4 regions of the Streptomyces aurantiaciflavus genome follow, and region 3 is predicted to be linked to each of the others. Evidence: riboswitches for the same ligand, from Rfam matches in the RefSeq annotation. Region 3 holds a riboswitch; each other region holds the start of a gene.
What was found. A riboswitch is a leader RNA that binds a small molecule or an ion and turns the genes downstream of it on or off. The one in region 3 is predicted to bind cyclic di-AMP.

Region 1 (4,203 bases), on a different contig from region 3:
TGTCGCCGAGTTCGCGCCCCGCGTGCAGGAGCTCACCGACCACCTCATCGACCGGTTCGCCCCGCAGGGCACCGCCGACCTCATCCACGACTTCGCGTTCCCCCTCCCCATCTACGCCATCTGCGACCTCCTCGGCGTTCCCCGCGAGGACCAGGACGACTTCCGGGACTGGGCGGGCATGATGATCCGGCACGGGGGAGGCCCGCGCGGTGGTGTCGCGCGGTCGGTGAAGAAGATGCGCGGCTATCTCGCCGAACTCATCCACCGCAAGCGCGAGGCCCTGTCCGCCGAGCCCACGCCCGGCGAGGACCTCATCTCGGGCCTCATCCGCGCCTCCGACCACGGCGAGCACCTCACCGAGAACGAGGCCGCCGCCATGGCCTTCATCCTCCTGTTCGCCGGCTTCGAGACGACCGTCAACCTCATCGGCAACGGCACCTACGCCCTCCTCACCCACCCCGAGCAGCGGCACCGGCTCCAGGACTCCCTGAACTCCGGCGACCGCGCCCTCCTCGAAACCGGCGTCGAGGAACTCCTGCGCTACGACGGCCCCGTGGAACTCGCCACCTGGCGCTTCGCCACCCGCCCCCTCACCCTCGGCGGCCAGGACATCGCCCCCGGCGACCCCGTCCTCGTCGTCCTCGCGGCCGCGGACCGCGACCCGGCACGCTTCACCGACCCCGACGTCCTCGACCTCTCCCGCCGCGACAACCAGCACCTCGGCTACGGCCACGGCATCCACTACTGCCTCGGCGCCCCGCTCGCCCGCCTGGAGGGCCAGACCGCCCTCGCCACCCTCCTCACCCGTCTCCCCGACCTCCGGCTCGCCGCCGACCCGGCCGACCTGCGATGGCGCGGCGGCCTCATCATGCGCGGACTGCGCACCCTGCCCGTGGAGTTCACCCCCGTAGCACCGGCTGAACCACGCTGAACCGGGGCCCACCTTTCGCACCCGTCCGCTGACCCGCCGTGATGTGGCCGTACGGCGAAGCAAAGGTGACCGTTCCTCAACTCTGTGATCTTCACGTGATCTGCGCGGCATTAACTTGTGACAAGTGATCGTCTGCCGATACGTTCACTCGTCAGCGCGGCGACCCCGCTTCGGTCGCCGCGCGGGCACTGCTGTCTCGAGAAAGGCGCCCGCATGCTCTCCGGGAACGGTCGTCACCGTCGCCCCCGCCAGGCCCCGGCCCTCCTCGTCGCGGCCGGGGTGACCGGTTCCGCCATCGCCATCCCGCTGCTCGGCGCCTCCGGCGCGAGCGCCGCCGACGGCACGGTGTGGGACAAGGTCGCGGAGTGCGAGACCGGCGGCTCCTGGAGCGCTGACAAGGGCGGCGGTGAGTACGGCGGCCTGTCCCTGACCCAGGAGGACTGGGAGAAGTACGGCGGCCTCGACTACGCCTCGCGCCCCGACCTGGCCAGCCGCAACCAGCAGATCTCCGTCGCCCAGAAGCTCCTCGCCGACCAGGGCGTCGGCGCGTGGGGCACCTGCGGGCTGACGTCCGGGCTCAGCAAGGAGTCCGGCTCGCTGGACCTGGACACGGGCGTGGCGGGCGACTCGTCCGACTCCTCCATAACGTCCGGCTTGTCCGACCTGTCGAAGGGCTCGTCCGGCTCCTCGGACTCCTCCGGCTCCTCGAAGGATTCCGGCGACACCTCCACCGACCCGTCCGCCGACTCCTCACCGGATTCCACGAATTCGCCCTCCTCGTCCCCTTCATCCCCTTCGTCTTCCACCTCCTCCACGCCGGGCGGCTCCGCCGCGTCCGGCCCGTCCACCGGCGCCGACGCGAGCGGTTCACCGGCGGGCGACAGTTCGTCCACGGGCACCCGCGAAACGGACGACTCGGACAACTCGGGGCAGAGTGCCGGTTCTTGGAGCCTCGTCGACACCGGTGCGGCCGACACCGCGGCCGACGCGACCGGCTCCGGCCGTCACCGCGGCGGCACCGCCGACGAGAGCGCGACCGACGACAAGTCCGCCGCCTCCTCCGGCCGTCACGCCGCGAGCACCCTCGGCGGCACGGCCGGCACCTACACCGTCCGGGCGGGCGACTCCCTCGCCTCCATCGCCGACTCCCTTGACCTCGACGGCGGATGGCGCGCCCTCTACGCCGAGAACAAGGACGTCATCGGCGCCGACCCGAGCGACATCGCTCCCGGTCAGACTCTTGTGACCGGGGTCGAATAGGGCCTAAATCCCGAGAAAACGGGGGGAGTTCACGTCACACTTCGCACCCGAATGTCCGGTTTGGTGAAAGTGTGGGATGAGTCTCAGAAGCGCTGATCGTCTTTGAAATTCCGCCGATCGCGTGTCTACGGTCATGAGCGCTCGGCAACCCGAGCCCCGGCTGTCGCAACGCCGAATCCTGCCAGCGGCCGCCCGGGAACAGTCGTCGCGTCAAGCGCCGCAGGCAGGAGCGGGGGACCCAAGGTAAGTGCCGCACCGGGCAGTTGACGGCCGCGGCTAGGGGTGAAGCCACACCTCCCACGGAGGAGTGGCCGGGCAACTCAACCGGCCCGAACCCGACAGCTCACCTCGCAGGCGTCGGTGAGGGGATCGATCCATGCTGTTTTCCGGCAAGGGCAAGCACCGTCGTCCGTCCAAGGCCACTCGCGCCATCGCCGTCGCCGGTGTCACCACCGCCGCCGTCGCCGCCCCGCTGATGGCGGCCGGCAGCGCCTCCGCCGCCACGGCCTCCGAGTGGGACGCCGTCGCCCAGTGCGAGTCCGGCGGCAACTGGTCCATCAACACCGGCAACGGTTACTACGGCGGTCTGCAGTTCTCCGCCTCCACCTGGGCCGCGTACGGCGGCACGCAGTACGCCTCCACCGCCGACAAGGCCTCCAAGGCGCAGCAGATCGCCGTCGCCGAGAAGGTCCTCGCGAGCCAGGGCAAGGGTGCCTGGCCGGTCTGCGGCAAGGGCCTGTCCAGCGCCGGGTACAACGGCGGCTCCGCCGACAGCGGTTCCGGCTCCGGCTCGTCGGGCGCCAACACCCGTTCGACCGAGGAGCGCAGCGCCTCCCGCTCCGCCGAGCGCCCGGCCACCGAGACCCGGAAGACCCAGAAGACGGTCACCACCCCGACCGGCAAGAAGGTCAAGAAGGGCGACGGCGAGTACAAGGTCGTCAAGGGCGACACCCTCAGCTCCATCGCCGCGGAGCAGAACGTCAAGGGCGGCTGGGAGAAGCTCTTCCAGCTGAACAAGGACATCGTCGAGGACGCCGACCTCATCTACCCGGGCCAGCAGCTGCACCTGAAGTAAGAGGCGGCTCTTACCCAAGTCACAGCCCCCTCACAACCGAGGCCCGCACACTGAAGGCCTCGTGAGGGTGCCCCCCGCCCTCACGGGCTCCCCGCCCCGGTGCGTGTTCCCCCGTACGCACCGGGGCGGGGTTTTTCCTTGCCCGCCCGTGTCCCGCGGTTCACCTCGCGTTCCCGGAGTCGCCCTTCAGTTCCCGGAGTTTCCCCGGCCCCCTTTGTTCCGACCGGGAACAATGTGTACCGTCAGTCTGTCCACGGGACGGTCGGTCGGCTGCCGACGGCCCCGGGACGGTTAGGCTCTAGTCGCAAGGCTCAGCAAGGGCTCATCACGGCCCACACGTGCCCCGCACTACCAGCGTCACATCCCAAGAAGGAGATGCTCGTGCCGTCCATCGACGTCGTCGTAGCCCGGGAAATCCTGGACTCCCGAGGCAACCCCACGGTCGAGGTCGAGGTCGGCCTCGACGACGGCAGCACGGGTCGTGCCGCCGTCCCGTCCGGCGCCTCCACCGGTGCCTTCGAGGCCATCGAGCTCCGCGACGGCGACCCCAACCGTTACCAGGGCAAGGGCGTCGAGAAGGCCGTCCTCGCCGTCATCGAGCAGATCGGCCCGGAGCTGGTCGGCTACGACGCCACCGAGCAGCGCCTGATCGACCAGGCGATGTTCGACCTGGACGCCACCGACAACAAGGGCTCCCTCGGCGCCAACGCCATCCTCGGCGTCTCCCTCGCCGTCGCCCACGCCGCCTCCGAGGCCAGCGACCTGCCGCTCTTCCGCTACCTGGGCGGCCCGAACGCGCACCTGCTGCCGGTGCCGATGATGAACATCCTGAACGGCGGCTCGCACGCCGACTCCAACGTGGACATCCAGGAGTTCATGATCGCCCCGATCGGCGCGGAGTCCTTCTCCGAGGCCCTGCGCTGGGGCACCGAGGTCT
Region 2 (4,203 bases), on a different contig from region 3:
GCGTCGTCTTCAGGAACTTCGGCGACTGCGCCCGCAGCACGGACTCGTAGGTCTCGTAGCCCTTCTCCACGTCGATGACGTAGGCCGCGTACTCGGCGGCCGCATGCGCGGTGAACAGCCCTTGTTCCGCCTCCAGGTTGTCGAAGGCGAAGCTCGACAGAGAACATGCCCGCATCAGTTCGCCCGCGTCGAGTCCGATACCCGGGCTCAGCACGGCTCCCTGGGCGTCCGAGACGCCGTACGCGAGGGCCTGGCCCTGGCCGAACCGGCCGCGCTCATGGGGCAGGAAGCCGACCGGCTCGCGCCCCTCGTACACCACCGCCACCCGCGCGCGGGGCCGTACGCGCCCCACGGCGTCGGCGAACTCCGGTTCCATGAACGGGTTGCGCGGGACTGTCGAGGCGGCGCGCAGCGCACGCCACCGCTCCCGTTCCCCCTCGCCGAGATCCTCCGGCCTCAGCACACGAATACGTCCACTGCTCAACCTGACCCCCCGATCAAGTCCCCCCTGGACCCTTGGACGGTACCGCTCCAGACAGTTCGGGCGGTAGGTAGCGGAGCATGTTGTTGCCAACTGGTGCAGAGGCCTTTAACCGGCCGGTACCCGGCGTTGCGCCAGAAAGCCGTTTCTCGCCCCCCGGTTTCTTTGCCCGCGGTTTTCCTTTCCGCGCGGGCCCCCGCTCCGTGCGGCGGTGTCGGGCGGGGGTGGCGAGGAGCCGGCGGGCACCGCCCGGGGCTGAACGGTCGGTGAGTTGGAAGCGGCCCGGATCCGTATTCTCTGATCATGGCCGCACCCCTCGCACCTGCCGCGCGCTGCGCGTACCCCCTCATCGCCACCGACCTGGACGGAACGCTGCTCCGCGGCGACGACACCTTCTCCGACCGGTCGCTCGACGCGCTCGCGCGGGTGGCGGCCGCCGGCGCCCGCCATCTGGTGGTGACGGGCCGCCCGGCACCCCGGGTACGGCCGCTGCTGGCGAACCTGCGCAGCAGGGGGCTCGCGGTGTGCGGACAGGGCGCGCAGTTGTACGACGCCGGCGCGAACCGTCTGCTGTGGTCGGTCACCCTGGACCGGGAACTGGCCGGGACCGCGCTCGAGAAGATCGAGGCGGAGGTCGGGCAGGTGTACGCGGCCGTCGACCAGGACGGCGTCGACGGGCTCACGCTCATCGAGCCGGGCTACCGGATGCCGCACCCGACCCTGCCGGCCCTGCGCGTCGGCGCGCGCGAGGACCTGTGGTGCGAGCCGATCAGCAAGGTGCTGCTGCGCCATCCCACGCTGTCCGACGACGAGTTGGCGGCGACGGCCCGCTCGGTGGTCGGCTCGCTCGCGACCGTGACCATGTCGGGGCCGGGCACGGTGGAGCTCCAGCCGTGCGGCATCACCAAGGCGACGGGGCTGGCCCTGGCCGCCGAACACCTCGGGCTGAGGCCGCAGGACACGATCGCCTTCGGTGACATGCCCAACGACATCCCGATGTTCGACTGGGCGGCGCACGGCGTCGCGATGGCCAACGCCCATCCCGAACTCAAGGCCGTGGCCGACGAGGTGACGACATCGAACGAGGACGACGGCGTGGCCGTCGTCCTCGAACGCCTCTTCCCCTGAGGGCCGCGGCCGCGCAGGAGTCGCACGCCGGTCACACGCCGGTCGTGCGCCAGTTGTGCGCCGGTCGTGCGGGAGTCCTGACGGAGTGGGGAGTGGTGGGAGCGGGGAGTGCGGGGGAGGGGATCAGTACGCGCCGAACACGTTGTCGATCGAGCCGTACCGCGCGGCCGCGTAGTTGCAGGCGGCGGTGATGTTGGCGACCGGGTCGTACGGGTCGTACGAGGTGCCGGGCACGTGGTACGCGGCGAAGGTCGGGTCGATGACCTGGAGCAGGCCCTTGGACGGGATGCCCTTGGCCGCGTTGGAGTCCCACAGGTTGATGGCGTTCGGGTTGCCCGAGGACTCGCGCATGATGTTGCGGTAGATGCCGTTGTAGGTGCCCGGAATGCCCCTCTCCGCCATGATCGCGAGCGACTCGCGGATCCAGCCGTCGAGGTTGTTGGGGTACCCGGCGAGTGTGGTCGCCGAGGTCTCGGTGGGGGCCGCGGAGGCGCTGGTCGCGCCGATGAACGGGAGGGCGAGCACGGCGGCGCCGGTGCAGGCGACGGAGATGGCGCGGGTGAAGCGGCGGCGGGGCTGAGCGGCAGCGGGCATGGGGAAGTTCCTCTCCGGCGCCTGCGAGGTGAGCTGTCGGGTTCGGGCGGGGAGGTGCCCGGCCGGCCGCCGTACGGATACGGCGACGCGGCTTCACCCCGAGCCGGTCCGGTACGTGTCTGACGTACCGTCCGGCGGCCTACCTGGGTCCCCCGCTCCTGCCGTGCGCGAGTGGTTCGTCGATGGGGTGCCGGGCGGCGGCAGGATGAGGCGTCTGCCCGACTGGGCGGGAACGTATGCGAGAGCACATGTCCGGAACAAGTGCCGGATTCACAGAAAGCCCCTATTGACCTTGATCTGCGGCGTATGGGGTGCTTGATCCTTTGCGTTCGCCAACCTTCAACTCGCTTGCCGGAAAAGCGGAATGACTTATTCCGGTGAAGGGTGCGGTTCTTTTGTGAAGTGAGCCAACTCACCCGCATTCACAAGAGGTGCGAATCGGACGTAAATCCCAAGTCCCTTTTAAAGGGGCGCGCGTGGAATGTGCCGTACGGAGGGGTGCGGGCGGGGCGTGCGGCAGCTCAGCGGACGGGGTGCATCGTGCGGCGCAGCCAGGGGGCGGCGGACAGGACGGCCAGGCCCGCGGCGAGCGCGATCGCGCCGTTGACGCCGAAGTAGGCCCGCGGGGAGACGTCGTCGTAGAGCTTCACCGTCTGCGCCTGGATGCCACCCGCGAGGGCCGGGGAGAGGAACCACAGGGACATGGTCTGGCTGGAGAAGGCCGCCGGGGCGAGCTTGGTGGTGGCCGACATGCCGGAGGTCTCCAGGAGGACGTGGCCGAGGCCGAGCAGCAGGTACGCGCCGACGATCCACCAGACGGACATGGGGTGGGCGCCGGAGGACTGCGCGGACGTCGGCAGGACCATGAGCAGGAACGACAGGCCGCCCAGGACGACGCCCAGGGCGATCTTGTTCGAGGCGTGCGGCTGGGCGCGGCCCATGCGCACCCACAGGGCCGCGACGAAGGGGGCGAGGCCGATCTCGAAGGCGGCCAGGGCGGAGGCGTACCAGCTCGCCGGGAAGGCGAAGCCGAGGATCGTCGTCTCGGCGTTCGCCGACGCCAGCAGCACCATCGTGGAGTACGCCTGGAACAGGACGAAGTTGAAGACCGTCGAGGCCAGGAAGAGCACGGCGTACGGGCGCAGCCGGCCGCGCTCCTCCTGGGTCACCCCGGGACTCGCGAACATCACCGCGAAGCAGGCGACCGGGGCGAGCACCGAGGCGAGGGTGAGCAGATCGACGAAGCGGGCCAGGGTCAGCCAGCCGGCCGCCGCGAGCAGCACGCCGACGGCGGTGGCGACGACGAGGCCGGTGACGATCCTGTGGAGCGCGAGGCGCATCGCGGCGGGCGCGAGGGCGCATTCCGCCGTGTGCTTTCGCCCGGACAGGTGACGGCGGCCGGTCGCATACTGGGCCAGGCCGAACGTCATACCGATCGCGGCCACCGAGAAACCCCAGTGCCAGCCCTGGTGGTCGCCGAGCCGGCCGGTGATCAGCGGGCCCGTGAAGGCGCCGATGTTGATCGCCGTGCAGGCGAGCGCGAAGCCGGCGTCTCGGCGGTCGTCGTCGGTGCGGTACAGCTTGCCGGCCATGGTGGCCGCGTTCGGCTTGAGCAGGCCGGTGCCCGCGCCGGCCAGGCCGAGGCCCACCCAGGTCGTGCCGGCCGTGGGCACCGCCATGGCGTAGTGGCCGCAGGCGATCAGGATGCCGCCCCACAGCACCGCGCGGTACGAGCCCAGGACGCGGTCGGCGAGCCAGCCGCCGGCGACGCAGAGCAGATGGACGAGGGCGCCGTAGGCCGCCGCGAGGGAGGCGGCGGTCCCCGCCGGCAGGCCCAGACCGCCGTGCGCCACCGTGTCGGCGAAGCAGAGCACCAGGACGGCCTGCGTGCCGAGGAACGAGAAACGCTCCCAGGCCTCCAGACCGCAGAGGGTGAGCAGGCCCCGGGGCTGGCCGAAGAAGGCGTGGTCCTCGCGGGGAGGGGGTCGGTCGTCGGGTTC
Region 3 (4,203 bases):
CGCAGCCGTCGCTCCGGCCTCTCGGAGAGGGTGGCGAGGATGGAGTAATAGAGGTGAGGCATGCCGGCCTCCTGCTGGAGCTGCCGGTCGATGGCGTCCTCCAGGAGGAGGTATCCGGCGACGTACGCGCGCCAGGCGCGTTGCTCCTCGGGGGTGAGCCAGCGGGTCGTCATGCCACCAGTGTAGGTTTGTTTCAAACTTGAACCAAGAGCTGTCCCGGCCGGATACCGCTCGGCCAGGTTCCACGGAGAAAGGCCACCCGGCCGAGCCGCCGCCGACCCTGGCCCACCGCCGGCCCCAACCGCTGCCAGACCCGACCCGTCAGCCCCGACCGCCGACAGACCCGACCGCCGACAGACCCGACCCGCTTCCAGCCCCGACCCGCCGGCCCCGACCACCGACAGACTCAGCCCGCTGTCACGCCCAACCCGCCGCCAGACCCAGTCCGCCGCCAGAACCAGCCCGGGAGACCGCGCCGATGCCGTACCCGTACGTCCTGCTGTCCGCCGCCGTCTCCCTCGACGGCTACCTCGACGACACCGGCCCCGACCGCCTGCTGCTCTCCAGCCCCGCCGACTTCGACCGGGTCGACGAGGTGCGCGCCTCCGTCGACGCGATCCTGGTCGGCGCCGGCACCATCCGCGCCGACAACCCCCGGCTCCTGGTCAACTCGCCCGACCGCCGGGCGGCCCGCCTGGCCGCGGGCAAGCCGGAGTACCCCCTCAAGGTCACGGTCAGCGGCTCCGGCGAGCTGGACCCGGCGGCGAAGTTCTGGCACACGGGCGGCGAGAAGGTCGTGTACACGACCGACAGGGGCGCCGAACGCGCCCGCGCACTCGGCATCGCCGCCGACGTCGTCCCCCTGGGCCCCGGCCTCGACTGGCGACGACTCCTCGAACACCTTTACGACGTCCGGGGCGTACGGCGGCTCATGGTCGAGGGCGGCGGCACCATCCACACCCAGCTCCTGCAGGAGGGCCTCGCCGACGAACTCCAGCTCGTCCTGGCCCCCCTGTTCGTCGGCGAGCCGAACGCGCCCCGGCTCTTCGGTCCGGGCGGCTACCAGGGCGGACGGCTGCGGCTCGTCGAGACGCGCCGCATCGAGGACGTCGTCCTCATGCGCTACGAGCCCACCGCACCCGGCACCGGCCCGCTCCCCGCCGCCGCCGACCGGCACTGGCTGGCCCTCGCCTGCGAGCTGGCGGCCGCCTGCCCGCCCTCGCGGACCGCGTTCAGCGTGGGCGCGGTGGTGGTGGCCGCCGACGGGACGGAGCTGGCCCGCGGCCACTCCCGGGAGGCCGGCGACCCCGTCGTCCACGCCGAGGAGGCGGCTCTCGCGAAGATCGACCCCGCCGACCCCCGACTGCCCACCGCCACCGTCTTCACCAGCCTGGAACCCTGCACCCGGCGCTCCTCCCGCCCGGCGCCCTGCGCCCGCCTCATCCTCGACGCGGGTGTCCGCCGGGTCGTGACGGCCTGGCGGGAGCCGGACACCTTCGTCCACGCGGCCGACGGCACCGGGCTGCTGACGGCGGCGGGCGTGGACGTCGTCGTACTCCCGGACTACGAGGAGCAGGCCAAGGCACCCAACAGCCACCTGTTGTGAGCCCCCCGGGGGGGACCCCTGTGATCCGGTCGGTGTCCCCTCGGAGCCGGTCGGGACTCCCTTGTGAGCTGGTCGGGGACTCCCTCATGAGCTGGTCGGACAGCCCATGAATCAACCGTTGTGCTTCGTGTCCCACGCATGGCGTACACTGGTGTCATACCGACGCGGGGTGGAGCAGCTCGGTAGCTCGCTGGGCTCATAACCCAGAGGTCGCAGGTTCAAATCCTGTCCCCGCTACTCAAGGCCGAGGGCCGGAACCCGAATCAGGGTTCCGGCCCTCGGTGCGTTCATCCACTTCCCCGTACTTCCCCGTACTTCCCCGCATGTCTTCACCCTTGATCATCATCACGGCCGGTGACCGGGTGAGCGCCGTCCGCATAACATCTGAGTCACCATCAAAACCCGTGTGACCCCTGATGCGCCCCTGAGGTATCTCCTAGCGAAGGTCAACTCGCCCGTTTTTCACCGGACGTGGGACAAAAGTCCAGGCCAAAAATGTTGTTGATCAAGCGGAACGGCTTGGAATCCCGGGCCCGGGTCTATTAACGTTCGATAACGCAGCGCGGTCGTCCCAGCCGTCACAAGAGGCGGCTCCGTGCGCACGCGCCGAATCCCGTAAGGGAACCGGGGAACCACCACCTTGGGGTGAATCACGCGGAAGCCGCCGTGTAACAACGGCCGGTATACGCGCGTAGGAGACCTTCCCGCTCCGAACCCGTCAGCTAACCCGGTAGGCGACGGAAGGAAAGGAGTACGCCCGCGTGGCGTCCAACCGGCCTGCCCCAGAAGCCCCCAGCGCGCCCAGCCAGACCTTCGGCTACGGCAGCTACCGCACCGACGAGGGCCCCTGGGAGGAGTGGAACCCCACCGAGGAGTCCATTCGCCCGGTTCGCGGCCGGCACCGCGTCGCCAAGTCCAAGCAGCGCGGCGGACTCGCCCGCAGCTCCACCGTCCTCGGCGTAGGCGTCATAGCCGCCGTCGGCGGCGCGGGCATGGCCAGCGCCAACACCGGCAAGCCGCCGGTCTCCATCTCCATGCCGGACCTCCCCTCCGTGGGTTCCCTGATCTCGGACGAGGACACCCCCGAGGAGACGGCGCCCGCCCTCAGCACCTTCGGCACCTCCGTCGCCACGGACGACAGCACGGAGAGCGCCGCCGACGCCGGCGAGGCGCTGCGCAGCCGGATCATGGCGCAGGCCGAGTCGCAGCAGAGCCAGATCGAGGCCAAGGCCCTGGCCGCCGCCAAGGCCGCCGCGGCCAAGGCGGAGGCCGACGCGGCAGCCAAGGCCAAGCAGGAGGCGGAGGCCAAGGCCGCCGCCGCGAAGAAGAAGGCCGCCGAAGAGGCCGCGAAGAAGGCCGAGGCCGAGCGCCTCGCCGAGCTCGCCAAGCAGTACACGCTGCCGACCTCCTCGTACACCATCACCTCGACCTTCGGCCAGGCCGGCGCCTACTGGTCCTCCGGGTACCACACCGGCCTCGACTTCGCCGCCCCCACCGGCACCCTGATCAAGGCCGTGCACAGCGGCACCATCACCTCCGCAGGCTGGGACGGGTCGTACGGGTACAAGACCGTGCTCACCCTCGACGACGGCACCGAGATCTGGTTCGCCCACCAGTCCTCCATCAGCGTCAGCGTCGGCCAGAAGGTCTCCACCGGTGAGGTCATCGGCCGAGTCGGCGCCACCGGCAACGTCACCGGCGCCCACCTCCACCTGGAGGTCCACCCCGGCGGCAGCAGCTCCGGCATCGACCCGGGAGCCTGGCTGCGGGAGCACGGCGTGAACCCCTGAGTCTTCCGGGGAGTTTCCGGAGGTTCCCGGGGGTCGGTGAGGTCTCCCGCGTTCTCCCCGGACATTTCCCGGATGTTTGCGAACCCTTGGCCGGAGACGCGGAATGCGCGCCTCCGGCCAAGGCGTTGACGCAGAGCATGACTTCTCTGCGCAAGCTCGGTTCCTCCGACCTCGAGGTCTTCCCGCTCGCCCTCGGCGGCAACGTCTTCGGCTGGACCGCCGACGAGACGGCCACCTTCGCCGTCCTCGACGCCTACACGGCCGCCGGCGGCAACTTCGTCGACACCGCCGACTCCTACTCGGCCTGGGTCGACGGCAACAGCGGCGGCGAGTCCGAGACCCTGATCGGCAAGTGGGTGAAGGCGCGCGGCAACCGCGACGACGTCGTGATCGCCACGAAGGTCAGCCAGCACCCCGACTTCCAGGGGCTGAGCGCCACCAACATCAAGGCCGCTGCCGACGCCTCCCTGCGCCGCCTCGGCACCGACCACATCGACCTCTACTACACCCACTTCGACAAGCCCGAAGTGCCCGTCGAGGAGATCATCGGCGCCCTCGACGACCTGGTGAAGGCCGGCAAGGTCCGGCACATCGCCGCCTCCAACATCTCGCCCGAACGCCTGCGGGCCTCCCTGGACTTCTCCGACCGCGAGGGCCTCGCCCGGTACGTGGCCCTCCAGCCGCACTACAACCTGGTCTCCCGCGACACGTACGAAGGCGAACTCCAGGACGTCGCCGCCGCCTCGGGGCTCGCCGCCGTGCCGTACTTCTCGCTGGCGTCCGGCTTCCTCACCGGCAAGTACCGGC
Region 4 (4,203 bases), on a different contig from region 3:
GTCTTCGCCGGACTGTGGACCGACGGCGGCTTCGGCGGCGCGAGCCGCGCCTGGCACGCCTACCAGCGCGCGCACGTGATCCCGGACGCGGAACGGGACCGGCCGGTGCTGTTCAACTCCTGGGAGGCCACCTACTTCGACATCTCCGAGGAGCAGCAGGCGACCCTCGCCCGGCGCGCCGCGGCCATCGGCGTCGAGCTGTTCGTGGTCGACGACGGCTGGTTCGGGGCGCGCACCGGCGATCACGCCGGGCTCGGCGACTGGCGGCCCAACCCCGACCGCTTCCCCAACGGCCTCAAGCCGCTCGCCGACCAGGTGCACGAGCTCGGCATGCAGTTCGGCATCTGGGTGGAGCCCGAGATGGTCAACCCGGACAGCGACCTGTACCGGGCGCACCCCGACTGGGTGCAGTTCCAGCCGGGACGAAAGCGGACGGAATTCCGCAATCAGCTCGTACTCAACCTCGCGCGCGAGGACGTCCAGGAGTACCTGTGGGAGCAGCTCCACACGCTCCTGTCCAGCGCGCCCATCGACTACGTCAAGTGGGACTTCAACCGCTGCTTCACCGACGCCGGCTGGCCCGACGACTCCTACGCCCAGCGGCTCTGGGTCGACCATGTGCGCGCCCTGTACGCGCTGCTGGACCGGCTGCGGGCGGCCCACCCGGGCGTGGCCTTCGAGTCCTGCTCGGGCGGTGGCGGGCGGATCGACCTCGGGGTCATGAGCCGCACCGACCAGGTGTGGACCTCCGACAACACCGACCCGCTGGACCGGCTCGCCATCCAGCACGGCTTCAGCCAGATCCACCCCGCACGGGTCATGGCCGCCTGGGTCACCGACAGCCCCAACACCCAGCTCAACGGGCGGGTCAGCTCGCTGCGCTTCCGGTTCGTCAGCGCCATGGCGGGGGTGCTCGGCGTCGGCGGCGACCTCGCCGAGTGGACCGAGGAGGAACTCGACGAGGCCGGGCGCTGGGTGGAGCTCTACAAGGAGATCCGGCCCCTGGTGCAGCACGGCGACCTCTACCGGCTGCGGGCCCCGGAGGGCGGGCTCAGCGCGGTGCAGTACGTGCGCGGGGACGAGGCCGTCGTCCTCGCCTGGCTCCAGGCGCAGCGGTACGGCGAGCCGGTTCCGGCGCTGCGGCTGCGCGGCCTCGACCCGACGGCATCGTACGAATGCCTCGAAACGGGCGAAGCGTACCGGGGGGCGGTGCTGTTGCACCACGGGTTGCGCACCGGACTGCGGGGCGACCTTGATGCGGCGGTTATCCGTCTGCGTCGCATCTGAGGTTTCTGTCCGAATTGGATCCTTCATTCCAACTCGCTCCGGAATAAAGGATCCTGGAGGGCTGTCACGTGAGGAGCGTCATATTCGTGACCGTGCGTCGCCCGTCATGTTCACGTAATTATGGCGCTTTTCAAGGGCGTTCCATGGAAAGCGGCCCTTTTGATGCACGGAGCGTGACGGGGAATTCTCGCAGCGGATCAAGAGAAAGGCGTGAACAGCGCAACCTCTGCTTGTCCCTGTGCGTCTAGGTCGCTTACGTTCCACTCCACTCCGGACGGACGCCCAATCCTGCCGCCGCCCGGAGCCCGCACACACTCACCCGTGCACGGCAGGAGCGGGGGACCCACAGGCAGAACCGCCTGTTCCGGTCTCCGGAACAGGCTTGGGGTAAAGCCGTGCCTCGGTACGGCCGGACATCTCCAGTCCGCACCCGACAGCTCACCTCGCAGGCGCCGGAGAGGAATTCGCCATGCCCGCGAAGGGTAAGCACCGCCGTCCGAAGCCCCAGCGCTTCACCCGCTCCATCGCCGCCGCCGGAACCGGCGGCGCCGCGCTCGCACTCCCGCTCATCGGGGCCACCGGCGCCCATGCCGCGCCGGCCCAGTCGGCGGCCGCCCAGTCGATTTCCTCGGTTTCCTCGGTTTCCTCGGTTTCGGAAAAGGCCGTTCAGGCCGTCCCGGTCGCGCAGAAGTCCGCCGCCGAGTCGAAGTCCGCCGCGAGCGCCACGACCTACACGGTGCGGGCCGGCGACTACCTCTCGAAGATCGCCGACGAGCAGCACGTCAGCGGTGGTTGGCAGCGGCTCTACGAGGACAACCGTGAGGCCGTCGGCGGCAACCCGTCGCTCATCCACCCCGGCCTCAAGCTCTCGATCGGCAAGAAGGCCACGGCCGGCGCCACCAAGTCGCCGTCCGCTTCGACCGGTTCGTCCTCCTCCTCGAAGTCCTCGCAGTCGTCGAAGTCCTCGAAGTCGTCGGACTCCTCCAAGTCCTCGGCCTCACAGTCCTCCGCGTCGAAGACGTCGACCACCGAGGCCGCCGAGCTCACCGGCAACGCCACCGGTTACGTCCAGCCCGTGGCCGGCGCCACCGTCGGCACCCCGTACCACATGTCCGGCAGCATGTGGTCCAGCGGTTACCACACCGGCGTCGACTTCGTCGTCCCGACCGGCACCTCGCTCAAGGCGGTCGGCGCGGGCACGGTCGTCTCCGCGGGCTGGGGCGGCGCGTACGGCAACCAGGTCGTCATCAGGCTCGCCGACGGCTACTACGCGCAGTACGGCCACCTGTCCCAGCTCTCGGTCTCGGCCGGCCAGACCGTCTCCGCGGGTCAGCAGGTCGGCCTGTCCGGCGCGACCGGCAACGTGACCGGCCCGCACCTGCACTTCGAGATCCGCACCACGCCGAACTACGGCTCGGACGTCGACCCGGTCGCCTACCTCCGCGCCCGCGGCGTCCCGGTCGGCTGACCTCCCGCACGACCACCTGCCTGACACGCACACCGAAGGCCGGATCCCGATCCACGGGTCCGGCCTTCGGCGTGCGCGGCACCCGTCGGGCCGGTGTGCGGGTGCCGACCGCCATGGTCGGCTTCGCTTTTTCATGATCGTTTCATTGCGGTCCTGTGGCAGGTCGCCCCCGGGCGTCGACAGCCGGGCCGGAGTCGGGACACAGTGATCTCCGTCAGGTGCAAGCGCTTTCTGACGCTCTGTGGAGGTCCCGAGTGAACCCCGTCCGACGCCGAAGAGCCGTCGCCGTCACCGCTGCCGCCCTGCCGGCCGGGCTCTGCTCCCCGCCCGGGGGCCAGGCGGCCGAGCGCTACGCGGGCACCGAGACCCGCCGTGTCCCGCAGCCCTCCCTCATCACCCCCGCCCACTGAAGGAGCCGCATCCCATGACGACCACGCGCAGAGCCTTCGGCGCCCTGGCCGCCGGCGCCGCCCTGTCCGCCCTCGCCCCCACCGCGAGCGCCTCGCCCCGCCACCGCCGCCTCGTCGCCCACGACGACTTCCGCCACGGCCTCGGCAAGTGGGCCGTGGAACTGGAGAACGGCGGCACCGTCACCGCCTCCCGCGGGACGCTGGAGGTCGACGTGCCCGCCGGCGCGACCATCTGGTTCAAGCAGCGCCTCGAAGGGCCGTACGTCCTCGAGTACACCGCGACCCCGGTCTCCGCGGGCGGCGTCAACGACCGCGTCTCCGACCTCAACAACTTCTGGAACGCCGTCGACGTCCGCTCCCCGGACGACCTCTTCGCCACCCCGCGCGGCGGGGCGCTGGCGGAGTACGACCACCTGAAGACGTACTACGTCGGCTACGGCGCCAACACCAACACCACCACCCGGCTGCGCCGCTACGTCGGCCAGGCGGGGGTGCGGCCCCTGATTCTCGACTACACCGAGCCGCTGCTCGTGGCGAACGAGCCGAACCGTGTGCGGATCGTCTCCGACGGCTCCACCGTCCGGTGGTGGAACAACGGGCGGCTCGTCTTCGACTACACCGACCCGGAGCCCTACACCAGCGGGCACTTCGCGTTCCGCACCACCTGGAGCCACTTCCGGATCAGCGGCTTCCGGGTGTGGTCGCTGCGTCGACGTGGCTGACGGGGTGCCTTATTCCCTGATTGGCAAACTCTTTAGGAGTGGCTTATCTCACCGCACGTCAACCCCTGCCTACGGTCGCGTAGGTCACATTCGAAGGAGGATCATGCACTCCTGTGGCAGACGATTCGAAGAGTGACAACAGATCAGTGATCGGGTCGTACGTGGCGGTGGGGGACAGCTTCACCGAGGGCGTGGGCGACCCCGGCCCCGACGGGGCGTTCGTCGGCTGGGCCGACCGGTTCGCGGTACTGCTCGCGGACCGGCGGCCCGAGGGCGACTTCCAGTACACCAACCTGGCGGTGCGCGGAAAGCTGCT

Region 1: another riboswitch for cyclic di-AMP. It lies ahead of ACPT94_RS07905 (transglycosylase family protein); the one in region 3 lies ahead of ACPT94_RS38415 (M23 family metallopeptidase).
Region 2: another riboswitch for cyclic di-AMP. It lies ahead of ACPT94_RS35520 (transglycosylase SLT domain-containing protein); the one in region 3 lies ahead of ACPT94_RS38415 (M23 family metallopeptidase).
Region 4: another riboswitch for cyclic di-AMP. It lies ahead of ACPT94_RS31100 (M23 family metallopeptidase); the one in region 3 lies ahead of ACPT94_RS38415 (M23 family metallopeptidase).

The regions. Positions count from the first base shown of each region.
Region 1 is NZ_JBNCAQ010000005.1:283,554-287,756, forward strand. Features, by position in the region: gene ACPT94_RS07895 (cytochrome P450 family protein) at 1-931, shown strand, start outside; gene ACPT94_RS07900 (transglycosylase family protein) at 1,145-2,191, shown strand; cyclic di-AMP (ydaO/yuaA leader) riboswitch at 2,397-2,563, shown strand; gene ACPT94_RS07905 (transglycosylase family protein) at 2,568-3,266, shown strand; gene eno (phosphopyruvate hydratase) at 3,648-4,203, shown strand, end outside.
Region 2 is NZ_JBNCAQ010000041.1:14,385-18,587, reverse strand. Features, by position in the region: gene ACPT94_RS35530 (GNAT family N-acetyltransferase) at 1-463, opposite strand, end outside; gene ACPT94_RS35525 (HAD family hydrolase) at 785-1,609, shown strand; gene ACPT94_RS35520 (transglycosylase SLT domain-containing protein) at 1,733-2,203, opposite strand; cyclic di-AMP (ydaO/yuaA leader) riboswitch at 2,207-2,387, opposite strand; gene ACPT94_RS35515 (peptide MFS transporter) at 2,725-4,203, opposite strand, start outside.
Region 3 is NZ_JBNCAQ010000049.1:47,552-51,754, forward strand. Features, by position in the region: gene ACPT94_RS38400 (MarR family winged helix-turn-helix transcriptional regulator) at 1-173, opposite strand, end outside; gene ACPT94_RS38405 (dihydrofolate reductase family protein) at 479-1,606, shown strand; tRNA gene ACPT94_RS38410 (tRNA-Met) at 1,770-1,843, shown strand; cyclic di-AMP (ydaO/yuaA leader) riboswitch at 2,201-2,358, shown strand; gene ACPT94_RS38415 (M23 family metallopeptidase) at 2,368-3,396, shown strand; gene ACPT94_RS38420 (aldo/keto reductase) at 3,534-4,203, shown strand, end outside.
Region 4 is NZ_JBNCAQ010000031.1:56,227-60,429, reverse strand. Features, by position in the region: gene ACPT94_RS31105 (alpha-galactosidase) at 1-1,287, shown strand, start outside; cyclic di-AMP (ydaO/yuaA leader) riboswitch at 1,594-1,752, shown strand; gene ACPT94_RS31100 (M23 family metallopeptidase) at 1,757-2,755, shown strand; gene ACPT94_RS31095 (hypothetical protein) at 3,010-3,165, shown strand; gene ACPT94_RS31090 (DUF6250 domain-containing protein) at 3,180-3,887, shown strand; gene ACPT94_RS31085 (SGNH/GDSL hydrolase family protein) at 4,034-4,203, shown strand, end outside.